Regions from separate parts of the Candidatus Clostridium eludens genome, predicted to be linked through region 4. Evidence: riboswitches for the same ligand, from Rfam matches in the RefSeq annotation. Region 4 holds a riboswitch; each other region holds the start of a gene.
The links. Region 4 has a riboswitch for cyclic di-GMP ahead of ACJDU8_RS11720 (methyl-accepting chemotaxis protein). Riboswitches for the same ligand answer to the same signal wherever they lie in the genome.
Positions count from the first base shown of each region.

Region 1: linked by a shared signal. The riboswitch ahead of ACJDU8_RS23090 (LuxR C-terminal-related transcriptional regulator) and the one ahead of ACJDU8_RS11720 (methyl-accepting chemotaxis protein) in region 4 are both predicted to bind cyclic di-GMP.
Region 2: linked by a shared signal. The riboswitch ahead of ACJDU8_RS01370 (hypothetical protein) and the one ahead of ACJDU8_RS11720 (methyl-accepting chemotaxis protein) in region 4 are both predicted to bind cyclic di-GMP.
Region 3: linked by a shared signal. The riboswitch ahead of ACJDU8_RS19630 (LuxR C-terminal-related transcriptional regulator) and the one ahead of ACJDU8_RS11720 (methyl-accepting chemotaxis protein) in region 4 are both predicted to bind cyclic di-GMP.

Region 1 is NZ_JBJHZX010000060.1:2,049-5,978, forward strand. Features, by position in the region: gene ACJDU8_RS23080 (hypothetical protein) at 1-663, opposite strand, end outside; gene ACJDU8_RS23085 (hypothetical protein) at 642-1,091, opposite strand; cyclic di-GMP riboswitch class II at 1,792-1,876, shown strand; gene ACJDU8_RS23090 (LuxR C-terminal-related transcriptional regulator) at 1,962-2,609, shown strand; partial or broken gene ACJDU8_RS23095 (IS5/IS1182 family transposase) at 2,852-2,947, shown strand; gene ACJDU8_RS23100 (hypothetical protein) at 3,037-3,276, opposite strand; gene ACJDU8_RS23105 (CatB-related O-acetyltransferase) at 3,712-3,930, opposite strand, start outside.
Region 2 is NZ_JBJHZX010000001.1:284,371-288,300, reverse strand. Features, by position in the region: gene ACJDU8_RS01380 (glycyl radical protein) at 1-7, shown strand, start outside; gene ACJDU8_RS01375 (glycyl-radical enzyme activating protein) at 77-982, shown strand; cyclic di-GMP riboswitch class I at 1,230-1,319, shown strand; gene ACJDU8_RS01370 (hypothetical protein) at 1,425-1,757, shown strand; gene ACJDU8_RS01365 (3-oxoacyl-[acyl-carrier-protein] synthase III C-terminal domain-containing protein) at 1,817-2,803, shown strand; gene ACJDU8_RS01360 (ABC transporter permease) at 2,900-3,930, opposite strand, start outside.
Region 3 is NZ_JBJHZX010000037.1:8,780-12,709, reverse strand. Features, by position in the region: one part of gene ACJDU8_RS19645 (IS5 family transposase) at 49-491, opposite strand; one part of gene ACJDU8_RS19645 (IS5 family transposase) at 491-821, opposite strand; gene ACJDU8_RS19640 (DUF960 family protein) at 1,170-1,484, shown strand; gene ACJDU8_RS19635 (hypothetical protein) at 1,536-1,658, shown strand; cyclic di-GMP riboswitch class II at 2,009-2,094, shown strand; gene ACJDU8_RS19630 (LuxR C-terminal-related transcriptional regulator) at 2,179-2,826, shown strand; partial or broken gene ACJDU8_RS19625 (IS5 family transposase) at 2,953-3,784, opposite strand; partial or broken gene ACJDU8_RS19620 (C40 family peptidase) at 3,858-3,930, shown strand, end outside.
Region 4 is NZ_JBJHZX010000016.1:17,572-21,501, forward strand. Features, by position in the region: gene ACJDU8_RS11715 (DMT family transporter) at 1-219, opposite strand, end outside; cyclic di-GMP riboswitch class II at 933-1,016, shown strand; gene ACJDU8_RS11720 (methyl-accepting chemotaxis protein) at 1,156-3,171, shown strand; gene ACJDU8_RS11725 ((deoxy)nucleoside triphosphate pyrophosphohydrolase) at 3,479-3,862, shown strand.

The DNA of each region.
Region 1 (3,930 bases), on a different contig from region 4:
AAAAGCCAGAGTATATGAATCAGCATTAGTTAAGCCATTTATCAAACTTGATACAGTAGTTCCTACTGGTATTTCCATTATAAAGTTATCACCGATAATACCAAGTGATCTAGAAATCCCAAGTGGTTTATAGTCTAAATTTTGATAAACAAGCAACTGTACCCCTCTTGAATCACAAATATTATCTGGTATTACAATCGTACCAGATATTTGAACATTTTTTGATATGCTTAAATCTTTTGGTGTGTTCCATTGAACGGGTAAGTTTACAATTCCCCTTGTAGTATCAATGGGTACAATTGTGGGTAAGTTTATATTGCACTCCATTCCAGTAATAGGTACCTCTATTGGTTGAGGTGGAATTATAGATAATAATGAACTTGAATTTGATGGTGTTCCAAATATGATACTAAGATAATAAGTATGTGTGTATAGTCCATCGGAGATTTGTAATGAATCTCCATCATTTACGATACCGTCATATAATGTTTGCTTCTGTATGTCTACGATGATTGCAGACATTTTATCTGTAAGGGTTGTATCGTTTGTAAGGGTTGTACCGTTGTACGTTAAGTTGCTTATAAATTCCTGTATAGTTGTAGCTGGAGGTATGTTAATTATTTGGTCCCCTATCACTGTACCTAGATTGCTTTGAAGTCCCATCCTTTATAGTCTACTTTCTGGGTTACATCTAACTTTATATTAGTAGGATTTAAAATACTTGGAGGTAATACGACTTTACCGCTTAGTTGAGTAGTTGTATTTATACTTACGCCAGAGTAATTAGACCACTGTACTGGTACTAACATAGTTCTTTCCGTAGTTGTAACTAAGATATTCGACGGTAAGTTTAAATTACTTACCATAGTAGGTTCATGTATTGTTATGTCATGAAGTGATTCTATAGATAATAAGTTCGAGGTTGCATTATATGATAGCTGATTAGCCCTTATTCTATTACTTTCATAATATGAGCAGGCATTTTTTGTGCTTATTATGCCTGGTAATGAATCTGCAAAAACTATTGAACTAAGAGCTAAAGATAATGTAAGTGCAAGAGCTGTCGACATACAAAATTTCACTTTTGTCATTTAGAATATCCTCCTTTTAAAAAAGCGCAACTCCATTAAGTAAAAATTTCAATTAATGCATTTAGCTTTAAATTGTAGTAAAACTAGCCTATAATTAATCTTTTGTTCAATTTATATTACCATACTAAGTTACTATAATAGTAATTATATCATATTTTCCCATTTCTTGCACCTACAGCATTTAACTCTTAAAGATTACATTTCCTGATTTATACTTCAATGGTTATTTTATCATACATCACCATTTAGACTCAATTACTTGTAATCACATCATTTATATACAATTCATTCCAGACAATCTGTAAGCAATTAAACGCTCAATTATAGGTGAGTAAATAGAAAGTACTTTGTATAATTATTTATTTTTTTACATTCATACAAATTTCAGCATTTTTCTTTAAATTTGTATGGTATGATAAATTAGATATCAAATTATAACAAAAAGAAATTATACTTTCAGTAATCTAAAATTTTAATGATAAAAAATCAAACATAATTATGGTTAGGAATTGTGCTTATACTTCTATAACTTATTATTAATAGTCACTTTAGAAACAATGATTGTTAAACAAATCACATAATGTTCATATAAATATTTGATATTTATACAGCAATCCCTAGTTATAGTTACATTAACAAGAAATTTATAAAATAAGAAGAATTGTTATTTATTGCACAACTATTATTTGGAATGAGATATGGAAAATAGGGGACAAAGAAGTATGCTTTATATTTGGGCACCCTTAAGGCATATGGAGTCAATGGTGCGACCGACCTAATTTTACCGTTTATATGGTTAAATTGGGTCTTTTTTATTTTATATGGAGAATTAAGTGATATTATTGTTAAAAGAATGGGGGAAAATACATTATGAGGATTATTATTTTATCAAGTTATACTTTAATAAGAGATGGTATATACTCAGTTATATCAAGGTGTAATCGTGCTGACGTAATGCTTGTTGGGGAAACACTAAAAGAAGCAGTTCCGTTAATTAAGTCAAGTAAAATTAATATTGTTTTGTTTGATTTACGTCAACAAAATAAAGATGAATTGCTGTTAATTAAAGAAATGAAGAATAGTGGCGTTAAGAGTAAATTCATAATGTTAGATTTTAATGAGGATAAAAATATTTTTGTAGAAGCCATTAAGTGTGGTGTAGAAGGATACATATTGGGAAAATCAGATGAAGTGGAGTTTTTATATACCATAAATCAAGTTTATAAAGGAAAAAAATACTATGACTCTTATTTTATAGACTGTATGATCAGAGAAAATACTATTGAACCTGTAAGAGTAGAACAGCTTACTCCAAGGGAGAAAGAAATTCTATGCGAAATAGGAAAAGGTTTACCTAATCAAGAAATATCAAAAAAACTTCATATTTCTGAAAATACAGTGAAAAAACATACTACTCATATATTTGACAAACTAAATGTAAGAGATAGAACCCAGGTGGCTTTGTATGTTAACAGGTGCAGGATGTTAGATGTCAATGATACTTCTAATGTATATTAACATGAGTTCCAATGTATTAGTTGCTTTAAATTTAAGAAAATATATGAGAGTACTTAATTGCTCTTCTATATTTTTCTAATGACAGAAATGAATAGCATTAATATTTAATTATAATCATTTTTCAGGTTCTACAAATATAGTTATATATTATGTAGCATGCGAAAAGTTATTCTATTTAATGTATAATGAATGAACTTCCAATTAGAAATTTGTTAAAATATCACATACTACATGCTATTAAAGAAAGAGAGCCAAAGTTCAAGGCTCGTCGTTGGATAGTAGAAGCTGCCCACTCATGGATGAATCGTTTTAGAAAGTTACTTATTAGATTTAAAAAGTAAGACTCTTCCTACTTTGGTGCTTATTAAGTTCGCATGTGTTTTTAGAAAAATTCAAGTTATTTATGGATAGGCTCTAAATTAATTTTTCATTTTGTTGCAATAATCCCTAACAGTATACCAATTAAATCAAAAATCATATCTACTGCTGATTCCCATAAAGGATCCATTACGATTACAATATCGTGTACCTCTTTAAGTAAGCCAACCATAAATACAATACTACAAGCTCTTAATAAGCCTACTCGTTTTTTTAATATAGGAATAATAATTATTGGTAATATAATATGTAATACCTTATGCCACTGAAATATTATTTGTAAGTCCAACGCCCTCGCCCCCCAATACTTCTGTATTTTAACCGATTGGAGGGCATTATTCAAAGAACATTATATTAACTTTTTATTAAAGAATGTGTTCGATCCACTATTAATTGATCAGCAATCATATTTGTAAAATAAATAGGGATTATTCCAAAATCAACACCCTTACGGTACTTATAATCTTTAGCACGATATTTGTCTCCCTTATTTTTCTATAACAAGCTTTCATAACTAAGGATTTCTACATGTATTTCTGAATTCTTTCTAAAACTAATAAACAAGCTGATTATTTATAACATATTACAGCCTTCAAATCATAATACTTACTTTATATTGCGAACTAAAACGCCATAAGATTCATTGTTGAATATTACGGCGTTCATATCTATTATTCGGTTTTTATTGTTGATTCATTAAATAGGAATAATTAGCCACAGACCATTAAACTAATTTATCAATATTCCCTGATTGAATATATTGAATATTTGCTTGGATTTTTTCATCTGGCCAATCCCACCATTTAATTTTCAATAATTTTAAAATTATATCATCACTAAATCTTTTCTTTATAACTTTTGCAGGTATACCTCCAACAATAGCATAGGGTGGAACATCATTAGTAACTATTGCTCTGGTTCCAATAATTGCACCATCACCAAT
Region 2 (3,930 bases), on a different contig from region 4:
TTATTAGAATTACAATAAAGACATAGTTTTAAGCTGTGTCCCTTTCTAATATTTCATTTTGAGCAAGGAGGAATTTATGAATAGTATAAGTGGGTACTTTATGGAACCTCAGAATTTTTCTGTTAATGATGGGAATGGAATCAGAACGATTATTTTTTTTGCTGGCTGTCCTCTTAGATGCCAATGGTGTTCCAATCCAGAAAGTTGTACAGATTCTAACAAGATTGCATACCATGAAAAGACCTGCATAGGATGTGGAAGGTGTGTTCAAGTATGTCCACATGGAGTAAGTATAAATTTAAACCAGATTGTTCAACGAAAAAAATGCAAATCTTGCGGACTTTGCACAGAGGTATGTCCAACTAATAGTAGAAAAAATTTGATTTATCACTATAATAGTGAACAGATATTAAAAGTAATAGAAAAACAAAGAGTATTTTATAGATATTCAAAGGGTGGAGTTACCTTTTCTGGAGGTGAAGCAACCCTGCAAATAGACATGTTGAGAGAACTTGTAAATAAACTCTATGATAAATCTGTAGATTTAGCTATTGAAACTTCTGGCTACTTTCAATTTGACAACGTGAAAGATATATTGGAAAAATTAAATTTAATATTTATAGATATAAAGCATATGGATAATGATAAACATAGATTCCATACAGGAGTTGGCAATGGAAGGATATTAGAGAATATATCAAGACTTAAAGAATTAAAAGTACCTGTGGTAGTTCGCATACCAGTAATTGATGGAGTAAATTCAAGTATAGAGAATATTAGAAAAACTGCTAAATTTGTTAAAGTTAATATAGATAAATCAAAGTTAGAGCTATTACCATATCACTTATTTGGAAATAGTAAATATGAAGTCCTTGGGTTAAAAAAGCCCTCCAAACAGTTTAAAACTCCATCGAAGGAAGACTTAAGAGAGTTATATAAAATAGTTAAAAATGAGGGTGTTGAGGTAGTAAGTTATAAGTAGGATTAAAGAAGTTATTTGGGTGTGCAGTAGTGCTTATCTCTCACAGTGAATAATATGGCAGTATTAGCTAATTACCCCATTGGAATAAAAAAATTTATAATATGCATACAGATAATATCTTGAGAAAATTGCTTGCCACTTCTAATATTTCTTTTTACAAATCTACAAAAAATGAAAAATTAAGGTAAACTTTATATATTATTCTTGAAAATTGTAAAATTTAGATGTAAAATTATGAATAAATATATATTGACAATGGCACACTTATCGAAAGGTAAGGTCGCAAAGCTATGGGTCTAAAGAAAATTTATTTTTCTATGATTGCCAGGTTGCCAAAATTATAATTATAAGAATTAATATATTATGTTTACATTTTGGTGCCTATAGCTATATAGGCACCTTTTAATTTTTAAATAAATGAAAGGATAGGTGTATTAAAGATATGAAAAAACATGAGATGGCTTTGAATAAGGCCAAAAAAGAGTTCAATGTAAAAATATGGGGTATGTATGAAGCAAGTGATGCTAAGAGTTTCATTGAGGAATTTAAAAAAATAGTATCAACTATACAAACTGCTGATTATATTTTGTGTTTTGATTCCCAAGAATTAAAAGTTTCTACTCGAGATATGGTGCCAATGCTGGAAAGTTGTTTTAAAATGTATAAAGATTTAAATTTTAAGAAAGTTATAATGAAAGCGGGAAATAATGCAACTTTAAAAATGCAGTTAACAAGAATAGGTAGAAATGTAGGGCTTAATGTTGAAGTAATTTAACAACTTACATATGAAGGTTTAGATTGAATTTTATCATTTATTATTCAAGGAGGCTAACAATGGGCGTAAAATTAAGTTGTATTGATATTTGTCATGGTTCTAAGGTTGTTTCAAATGATTTTTATTTAAAGCACTTTGAGAAGCAAGGCAAAAACGTAGAGCATTTGTTAATAGATATAATGGGTAGAGATAAAAGATTTATGTTTGATGATAATGAGACAACTCTATCTTTAGCGTTAAAAGTATCAAAATCTGCATTAGCTAAGGCCAACTTCACAGGTAATGATATAGACATAATAATATATTCTTCTATATTATCGGAATATATTTCACCATCTATGGCAATTTTGTTACATAAGGAGTTAAATGCGGGAAGAAATGTAATGTGTTTTGATATGAATGCTAATTGTGCTGGTATGACTGTTGCTTTAGAATGTGCCTCAAATTATTTGATGACATCAAATCGAGCAAAAAAAGCTCTAATTGTTGGTTGTGATGATTTGAATTCTTTACTTGATCCCAATAATGAACTTTGTTATGGTAATTATGGACATGCTGCTTGTGCAATAGTTTTGGAGAAGGTAAGTGAGGATTGCGGGGTATTGGATACAGAGTATTATATAAATACAGAAGAGAGTGAGAATGCTATGTGTCCAAGTTCAGGATTTTCCAGTTTCTTTAAATCACGAGATGTAGATGAATTTTATTTGAAGTGGATTCCATTTGATGGAGGGGCTTGCGTTTACCCTGCCGTGGACATTATAACCAGCATGTTAAACCAGAAAGGGTTAACCAAAGATAATGTTAGTATGTTTTGTTTTTCACAGTTTGCATTTGTAAATATAAAGACTATAAGAGAACTTATGGACATAGATGAAGACAAGAGTATTTATATAGGTGATAAGTATGGATATACTAGTACAAGCAGTCCTTTTATAGCATTATATGAAGCTATAGAACAAGGCAAAGTTAAAAGAGGAGATTATATAGTATTTTGGACTATTGGCACAGGATCTGAAAGTATAGTAATGCTTTATAAATATTAAGGCATTCAAAAATTTTGATCAAGCTATTCTAAGGCTCAGGTGGAGTTTGCTCATAAGGAATGTCTTTCTTCATCTGAACCTTAGAAAAATTTGATATTAGTCCAATGTTTTGCTGAATTTAACCATTGTTAAGCCTACAATAATAACAATTGATATACTTAAGGATAATATAGGACCTATAATATATGATACACCTACGCCTTTTACTATTATTGCTCTTAGAATTTGCAGAAAATAGGTTAGCGGCAAAGCACAGCTTATAAGATAGATTATTTTAGGCATGGCCTCTCTTGGGAACATAAATCCTGACAGAAGTACACTGGGGAGTAAAAGTGCTAGAGAAGCCTGCATTGCCTGCAGCTGGGTTTTGGCCACAGTGGAGATAAGCATACCTATAGCCAGGGAGCATATGAGAAATAAAGTTCCAAGTGTTATAAAAAGTGCCACACTTCCCTTTACCACTATACCAAATAATAAATTTCCAAGAATCAATACAGTTATCATATTGAGAAAGCCAATTATTGTGTAGGGTATCAATTTTCCCACTACAAGTTCAAAGGAACTAATGGGTGTCATAATAAGCTGCTCCATGGTTCCCTTCTCTCTTTCCCTTACCATTGCAAAAGAAGTTAATATAACAGTAATATTTTGAAGGATGAGTCCCATAACACCGGGTACATTAAACTTACTGCTTTCCAATGTAGGATTGTATAGTACAAGAGGCTTTATGCTTGTCCCTATGCTTGAGGACATATTACGTCCTGATTTTTTGACTTCCACCTCCTGCATTTTAGCTGAATAGTTATTTCCTATAAGCATGGAGTAAGACATGGCAGTTCTTGCTATAGTGGGGTCAGAACCATCCACTAGAACCTGAACTTTTGCCGTTTCATTCCTATCCAATGTTCTCGCATAGTCAGGTGGTATTACAATTCCTACTTTTACTTTTCCCATGTCAATATACTTCTCTACTTCATTAGGGGAATCAGCTGAGCCGTAAAGTTTAAAATAGTATGAGTTTATAAATGCATTTACAAGTTGTCTGCTTTCTACAGTTTTGCTGCCGTCGTACACCATCAGGTTCACGTCATTTACATCTGTATTTGCTGCAAATCCAAATAAAAGCA
Region 3 (3,930 bases), on a different contig from region 4:
ATTATTTTAGGAATATATAGTGCGTGTCTGAAAAGGCAAGTTCCTATACTATTTGCACAAAATAAATATCGAATCACAATAAACAAAGGCAAGAAAGGAAGATGCCAGCTTATCGTACCGGGTTGTAATTCTACGAAAATGCTTGATTTTATTAAAAAAGTATTTTATCAAGTGACGATCTTTATAGAGCCAGCGATCACATTTGCATGGATCTTTAGTATTGGACTTGGAAGGAATCGTGTACGATGCCTCTTTGGATGAAATATATTTTCTTATTTCCTTTGTTACATATGCCTTATCTCCTAGGATATTGCTATTCTTTATTTTTACATGAGACAGCACCTCAATGGCCAGTGTATTGTCATTTACATCGCCAGAGGATAACTGAAAATAAATCGGATTGCCTAACCCATCAACAATTGCATGTACTTTGGTCGTATTTCCACCACGGCTCTTTCCAATGTGTTGGTTGAACTCATGATTTATTGCCCCTTTTTAGCTTCTGCACTGTGCTGATGAGCCTTTACAGAAGTAGAGTCAATACTTAAATTTTCATAGTCTGCTTCTTCATTTAGGGTCTGAAAAATATTTAGTAAAGTACCGTCATCACGCCATTTACAAAACCTGCTGTATACAGTTTTCCAGGAACTGAAGCGCTCCGGTAAATCACGCCAAGCAGAACCACTTCTGGCAATCCATAGGATTGCATTAAACATAAGATGGTTGTCAATAGGAGGGCGTCCTGTTTTAGCTACCGGGAATAAATCTTTAATTTGAATCCATTGTTCATCCGACATTTCATAACGTTTTTGTGCCATAATATTAATCTCCAAGTTTTTTTCTTATTTTACCAACAATTTGGCTTTTATGCAATTTTAAGTTTTCAGACATGCCCTAATACTTTTGTAATCTCAGATACTGAATTATTTCAATAAATATAATATAATTTAAAATATAGAAACAGTAAAGAAACAAATAGTGAAATAAGAAATTAGTTAGTAGGAAAGTCTCAAAATGAGTAGAAGAAAATATGTAGGTATCTAATATTAACATAGATAGGAGATTAGGTGATATTTTTTCATCTGATAAAAGCAAGTTAAATAACCTTAAGTGTGGTTTTCATTGATAATTAAGGTTATTTTATTTGTAAAAGGTAAAGGGAGAGAGACGTGGCAAGAAAGGTGACAAAAGGAATACGTGAAGATATAGATGAGGAAATTCAAATTAAAATATGGAATGCCATTGATATGTTAAAGAGGATGGATAACTTTTCTGTGGGTCATTTACAAGTATTTGAATTAAGGAAGACAGAAGACAGTAGTATTTTCAATAATTGCTATAATCAGAAGATAACCTATTGTCGTGAAAAATCTGCATATATGGAGGAGATTTTTGTAAAAGTTGCTAATCCTGTTGATGCCGAGGTATATGTTGTAGAGGATTTAGGGCACAGTGTAATGATGAAAAACTCAGAATATTGTTGATAAGTCTACTATAGTGAGCAAAGATTTAGTAAGGGGTATTGCATTTGCAGTTTGTGGAAAAAAGTTACGAGTTATGAAAGTGGATTAGGTTGGATACTGGCGGTAGAAAATACGCTGCTGCCTATATCCTTAAACAAAGAGGATACTAAACGGAAAAGTTATATGATAATTTAGTTCCCCAATAAGGCTGTACAAAAAATAAAATTAGAGCAATTCTTTATTTGTGATTAAATACTACAGGTTAGGAGTTGCTTAATTTTATTTTTAAACTTATTGATGTTTTTTTAATTAAGGTGTGATATAAGAACTTGTTTACCGACGAACTTCCATAAAGTTCATATTGTGATTTGCCGATATTAGTATAAGATTAAAATATAAAATATTCATATTAGGATATAAATTAAGCCAAATCTAATGGTGATGGAGGTACATCATGCTTTTGTGGATAGGAAAAAAAATTCACTCTATGCTAAAAGTTAACCCAAAGAGCAAATATAAATACGAAATTTGGGATGAAATATTATAGGAAACAGGGGGACAAAGAAGTATGTTTTGTATTTGGGCACTTTTAGGACATACGGAGTCAATGGTGCAACCGACCTAATTTTACCGTTTATATGGTTAAATTGGGTCTTTTTATTTTATATAGAGAATTAAGTGATATTACTGTTGGAAAAAACGGGGGAAATACATTATGAAGGTTATTATTTTATCAAGTTGTGCTTTAATAATGGAGGGTATATACTCAGTTGTATCAAGGTGTAATTGTGCTAACATAATGCTTGTTGCAGAAACATTAGAGGAAGCAGTGTCATTAATTAAATCAAGTAAGATTAATACTGTTTTATTGGATTTGCATCAAAAAAATAAAGATGAATTGCTGCTAATTAAAGAAATGAAGGAAAGTGGTGTTAAAAGCAAATTCATAATGTTGGATTTTAATGAAGATAAAAATATTTTTGTAGAAGCCATTAGGTGCGGTGTAGAGGGGTACATATTAGGAAAATCAGATGAGATGGAACTTTTATGCATTATAGATAGGATTTACAGAGGGAAAAAATACTATGATTCTTATTTTATAGACTGTATGATGAGAGAAAATACCATGGAACCTGAAAGAATAGAACAGCTTACTCAAAGGGAGAAAGAAGTTTTATGTCAAATAGGAAAAGGTTTGAGTAATCAAGAGATATCAAAAAAACTTCATATTTCTGAGAATACAGTAAAAAAACATAATAATCATATATTTGACAAACTCAATATAAGAGATAGAACACAGGTGGCCTTGTATGTTAACAGGTGGGGAATATCAGGTGTTAATTATAATTCTAACGTGTGTTAAATATATAGTGATTTAGCTGGAATACTATGTAATAAATAGTTTGTCATATTACTAATAATTCCAATGAAATTGACATCATAAAACCTTATAGATTGTATCATAGGATGAAAGCTTTAGAGATTATCCCTAAATAATCTGTGTTTTTCTAAAAGCAATAAAAGCGCATGCAAAATTAATAAGGCCCAAATGGGAAATATCTGTTTTCTCAAATCGAACGAGCAATTTTCTAAAATGATTCATCCATGAATGGGTTACTTCTACTACCCAACGACGAGCTTTATAATTTGGATTGTTCTCCATATTCTTTTTTTCTTATCTTCGGGAAACTACATGAGGAATATAGCCTCTAAGAACTATAATTTCTAAAGCTGGCTCTCCAGTATATCCATTGTCCGCACAAAGGTTTTGAGGATTTTTAACTGTGGGTTCTGGTTGTTCTATAGCTATGGAATTTAGTACTTCTCTCAGTTGCGATACATCATGACGATTTGCTCCTGTTACCACTACTGATAACGGTACTCCTCTGCCGTTTACGAGGATATGCTTTTTGATCCCGTTTTTTTCCTCGAACTGTTGGATTTGCCCCAACAGATTCTTTTGCAAAAGGAGCTTTATTCATACTTCCATCCATACTAAGCCACTCTCAATCAATTCCTTGGATTTCGTTGTATCTAGCTTCCACATATTCTCAAGTACTCCTGCCTTGCACCATGCCATAAAATATCTGTGAATTGAACTAGATGCTCCAAACTTTTCTTTTGGTAGTGCCTTCCACTGTATACCTGTTTGAAGTATATAAAAAATTGCTTCTAAATATTTTTCTTGATTCCATTGGCTTTCTTCAAGCACCAGCAGCTCGTTTATATTCTTTATTCGGTTCTCTTTGTTTCTTAGGTATTAGATTTTTTACTTCTTCCCAAAACTCATCAGTTATCTCCCATGATTGCTTTTGTATCATTTGTACAATCCTCTCTATCCCGTTTTTTAATTATCGTATCATACCAGAAACTATTTAGGGATAAGTTCTTAATGTAGGAACAAGCATATCTTTTGGAAATTTACGAGAAGGTGATCTAGTTTTCTTTTCGTTCACAAGTAATGGAG
Region 4 (3,930 bases):
TATTACTGATATAATAGTAATTCCTGCTGCTCCCCATATAGCATATACTATACTAACAGATATCTTCTTTAAGGACATTGATAAAAAAATAAAGCATAGCCCATATGTTAAAAGTGTTCCTAGTGCTGGTAGTAATTTTGTAAATCCTTCAGAGATCTTCATACAAGTAGTTCCTAAAGTTTCAAGAATAATAGCTAAAATTAGATAGATCCATTCCATAGTAAAAACCTCTTTTAAATAATATTAGTCCATTAATGGACTAATATTATTGTACTAAAATGTTATGCTTTAGTCAATATTAGCTAAAATTCCCATGGAATTTATAAACAATTAAACACCTTATTATTCAATTTTCAAATAGCTCTCTTGTTTTTTATTTAAGTCACATTAAATTCACATTTTGAACAAAATGATTATATATTAAAGCGCTTTTAAAAGGTTATTCTGGGTAATGTTTTTAGAAAAGCTAAAAATAGATATATATATTCATATTACAATAATTTACTATTCTTAAAATATATAAATTTTAATTTTATTCGTGTATATCTTTAATAGTGTTAATTATTAGAACTGTACAAGTTATTATAGTTGCCCCTAGTAAATAAATACCAACTAGTATAATATCAGAATCGTTATTACCGTTATGTAACAGATTTTCGAGAATAAACGAAAGATACATAAAGGCAATAAAACTTATAATCCATAAAATAATATATTTTAAAACTTTCATAATTCAATTCTCCTATATATAAAATATCACTATTTGATTATAAAATATTTAATGCACTGCTGGGAAGATAGAAATTCTCATCAAGGCATTTTATTTTTATGTTAAAAGATGGATGAGATATTGATTTTTTCATACTATAATGATAATATACGCATATATAGACATAAAATTACAATAATATATAAAAAACATCAACAAAATACAAAAGACTGGGAACTGTGAAGAATTCTATTTATTTGGGCATCTTGAGAATTCGGAGTTAGTGATGCAACCGACCAATTGAAACTAATTGATTTTTTATTAGCTTTAATTGGTTTTATTATTTAAGATGAATATACAAATGATACTAGGTCTTAAAAAGCTTTATCTATTCTAGGTAAGCACAGTGAGGAACACATAAAGGAAGAATAAGGGGGGAATGCTACTTGTTAAAAAATTTTAAACTCAATAGTATATGGAGTAAATTGTCTTTTATAGTAATTACATTTACATTACTTTTTATTATGGTTGTATCCATAAGTTCTAATTATATAGTAAAGAATAGTCTTTATGAAAATAGTCTTAATGAAATAGAGGAAAAAAGCAATACTTTTGCAAGTAATATAGAAGATTTAAAGCAAAAGTCGTTAAATGCTTGTGATTGGTTTGAAAATTCATCTAGACTTGTTGAAGCTCTTAGTACACAAAATAGAGCAGCTGCTTTGGATTTAGGTAAAACGGCATTAAAATCTTTTGGTATCGATTATTTGGTAATAACAGATAAAGAAGGTAATGTTTTTATACGCGCTCATGAACCGAATGAATATGGTGATAATATAGCAAATCAGGTAAACATTAAAAAAGCTTTGAACGGTGAAAAATCTGTAGGCATAGAAAATGGGGAAGTTGTAAAATATTCTATTAGGGCAGGGGTACCGTTAAAGGATAACAATGGTAATATTATAGGTGCAGTGTCCTTGGGATATATTCTTTCTAATAATGCATTTCTTGATAAACAAAAAAAATTATTTGGATATGATATTACAATTTTTTATGGCAATGAAAGAATTGCTACCACTATAAAAGATAAAAATGGAAAAAGGATTATTGGTACAAAAACTGAAAATACTTCTATAATAAACGATGTGTTAAAAAATGGCCAATCTTACTATGGCAAATGTATAATTAATAATGAAAATTATGTTGGTGGATATAAACCGATTATTGATGTAAGTGGAAAACCTTCAGGTATGATTTTTATAGGGGAAAAGGCCGATTTTATTAATAGCTTAGTTAACAAGCTTATAGCTAGCCAAGGTGTTATATTACTAATTTGTGGAGTGCTTTTAATTGTATGCATGTTAGTATTTATTAGATTTTTTATTATGAACAAAATTTTACAGCTTACTTCTAATTTTAAGGAAATATCAGAGGGGCATGGAGATTTGACTAAAAGAATTTTGATAACATCAAAAGATGAAATTGGTGAATTGTCGATGTATTTTAATAAATTCATGGAAAGCATACATAGTATAGTTAAAATAATAGTTGCAGAGGTTAACAAAGTAAATAGAGCTGTTTCTATAACAAATGATAATATAGCTGTATTAGCTAAAAATTTAGTTGAGACCTCAGAAACTGTGGAAAAACTATCAGTGGGTATGGAAGAAACAGCAGCTTCAACGGAAGAAATAAATGCTAGTACAGTTGAAATTGGTACAGCCATAGAGGATATTACTACAAAAACCCAAGATGGTACAACATCAGTTAATGAAATCAGTATAAAAGCAAATGAGCTAAAAGAAAATGCAAAACTATCTCAAACTGATGCAAATAAAATTAAATTAGAGATAAATGAAGCAGTTAATAATGCAATTATTAAATCAAAAGAAGTGGATAAAATAAAAGAGTTAACAGATTTTATTTTACAAATATCAGCTCAAACTAATTTATTGGCATTGAATGCATCTATAGAATCAGCAAGAGCAGGAGAAGCTGGAAGAGGATTTTCAGTTGTGGCAGAAGAAATAAGAAAACTAGCAGAAAGTTCTGAAGCTACTGTAAATGAAATGCAAAATATAATTAGCAGTGTATTTGAAGCGGTCAATAGTTTGTCCGAAAATTCTAAGAAGTCATTAGACTTTATAGATATCCAAGTAGTAAAAGGATATGAGGAACTTGTTGAAACTGGTGAAAGTTATAATAAGGATTCAATTTTTATAGAAGGATTAATGACAGATTTAAGTTCCACATCAGAAGAACTATTAGCATCCATAAAGATCATTTCCGAGGTTGTAGACAATATTTCTAAGGCTAGCAGTGAAGGAGCAAATGGAGTTAGCAATATCGCAGAGAAGATATCAATTATAACTGACAATGCAAATGAAATAAAATTAGAAACGGATATAATAAAGAAGAGCTCAGCTGAATTGAACAGTATAGCTTTAAAGTTTACTATATGATAATTATAAAAAATATAGCTATATAGTATTGTAGTGGTCGGTGAATGACCTTGTATACATACTAATTTTTCATATAAGACGTGGGAAAATCAAAAAGATAATATGGAGCATTGGAAATTTAATGCGTTGATGGGAAAGTAGAAATTCTCAGCAGCGCATTTTATTTTTTGGGTGGCGATTATATGTTTAAAGATATTAATAGTTCTGTAATTAATAATTTAGAAGTATTTTTAACGTCAAAGGTATAAACTATATTTGTGTGTCAAATTATAGTATAATTATCGTATGATATGAGGTGATTATATAAATGAAAACAGTAGAAGTAGTAGCTGCAATTATAAAGCACGGCAATGAAATATTTACCACCTGTCGTGGTTATGGTGAGTTTAAAAATATGTGGGAATTTCCAGGTGGCAAAATAGAATCTGGAGAGACAAGAGAAGAAGCACTTATTCGTGAAATTAAAGAAGAATTAGAATTGGATATACATGTTTCTAAATATGTAACTACTATTGAGTATGATTATCCAAATTTTCATCTTACAATGCACTGCTTCTTGTGTGATATATGTGGAGGAAAAATTCATTTAAACGCTCATAATGCTGCTAAATGGATACCATTAGATGAGTTGGACAAACTTAGATGGGTTCCAGCAGATATATTGGTTGTTGAGAAACTCAAAGAATTGTAAAAGAAAGAATGGCATTTTTGAAATCTAATATGTGTAGCATATATGCATGACAATAAATATCGCTTTTT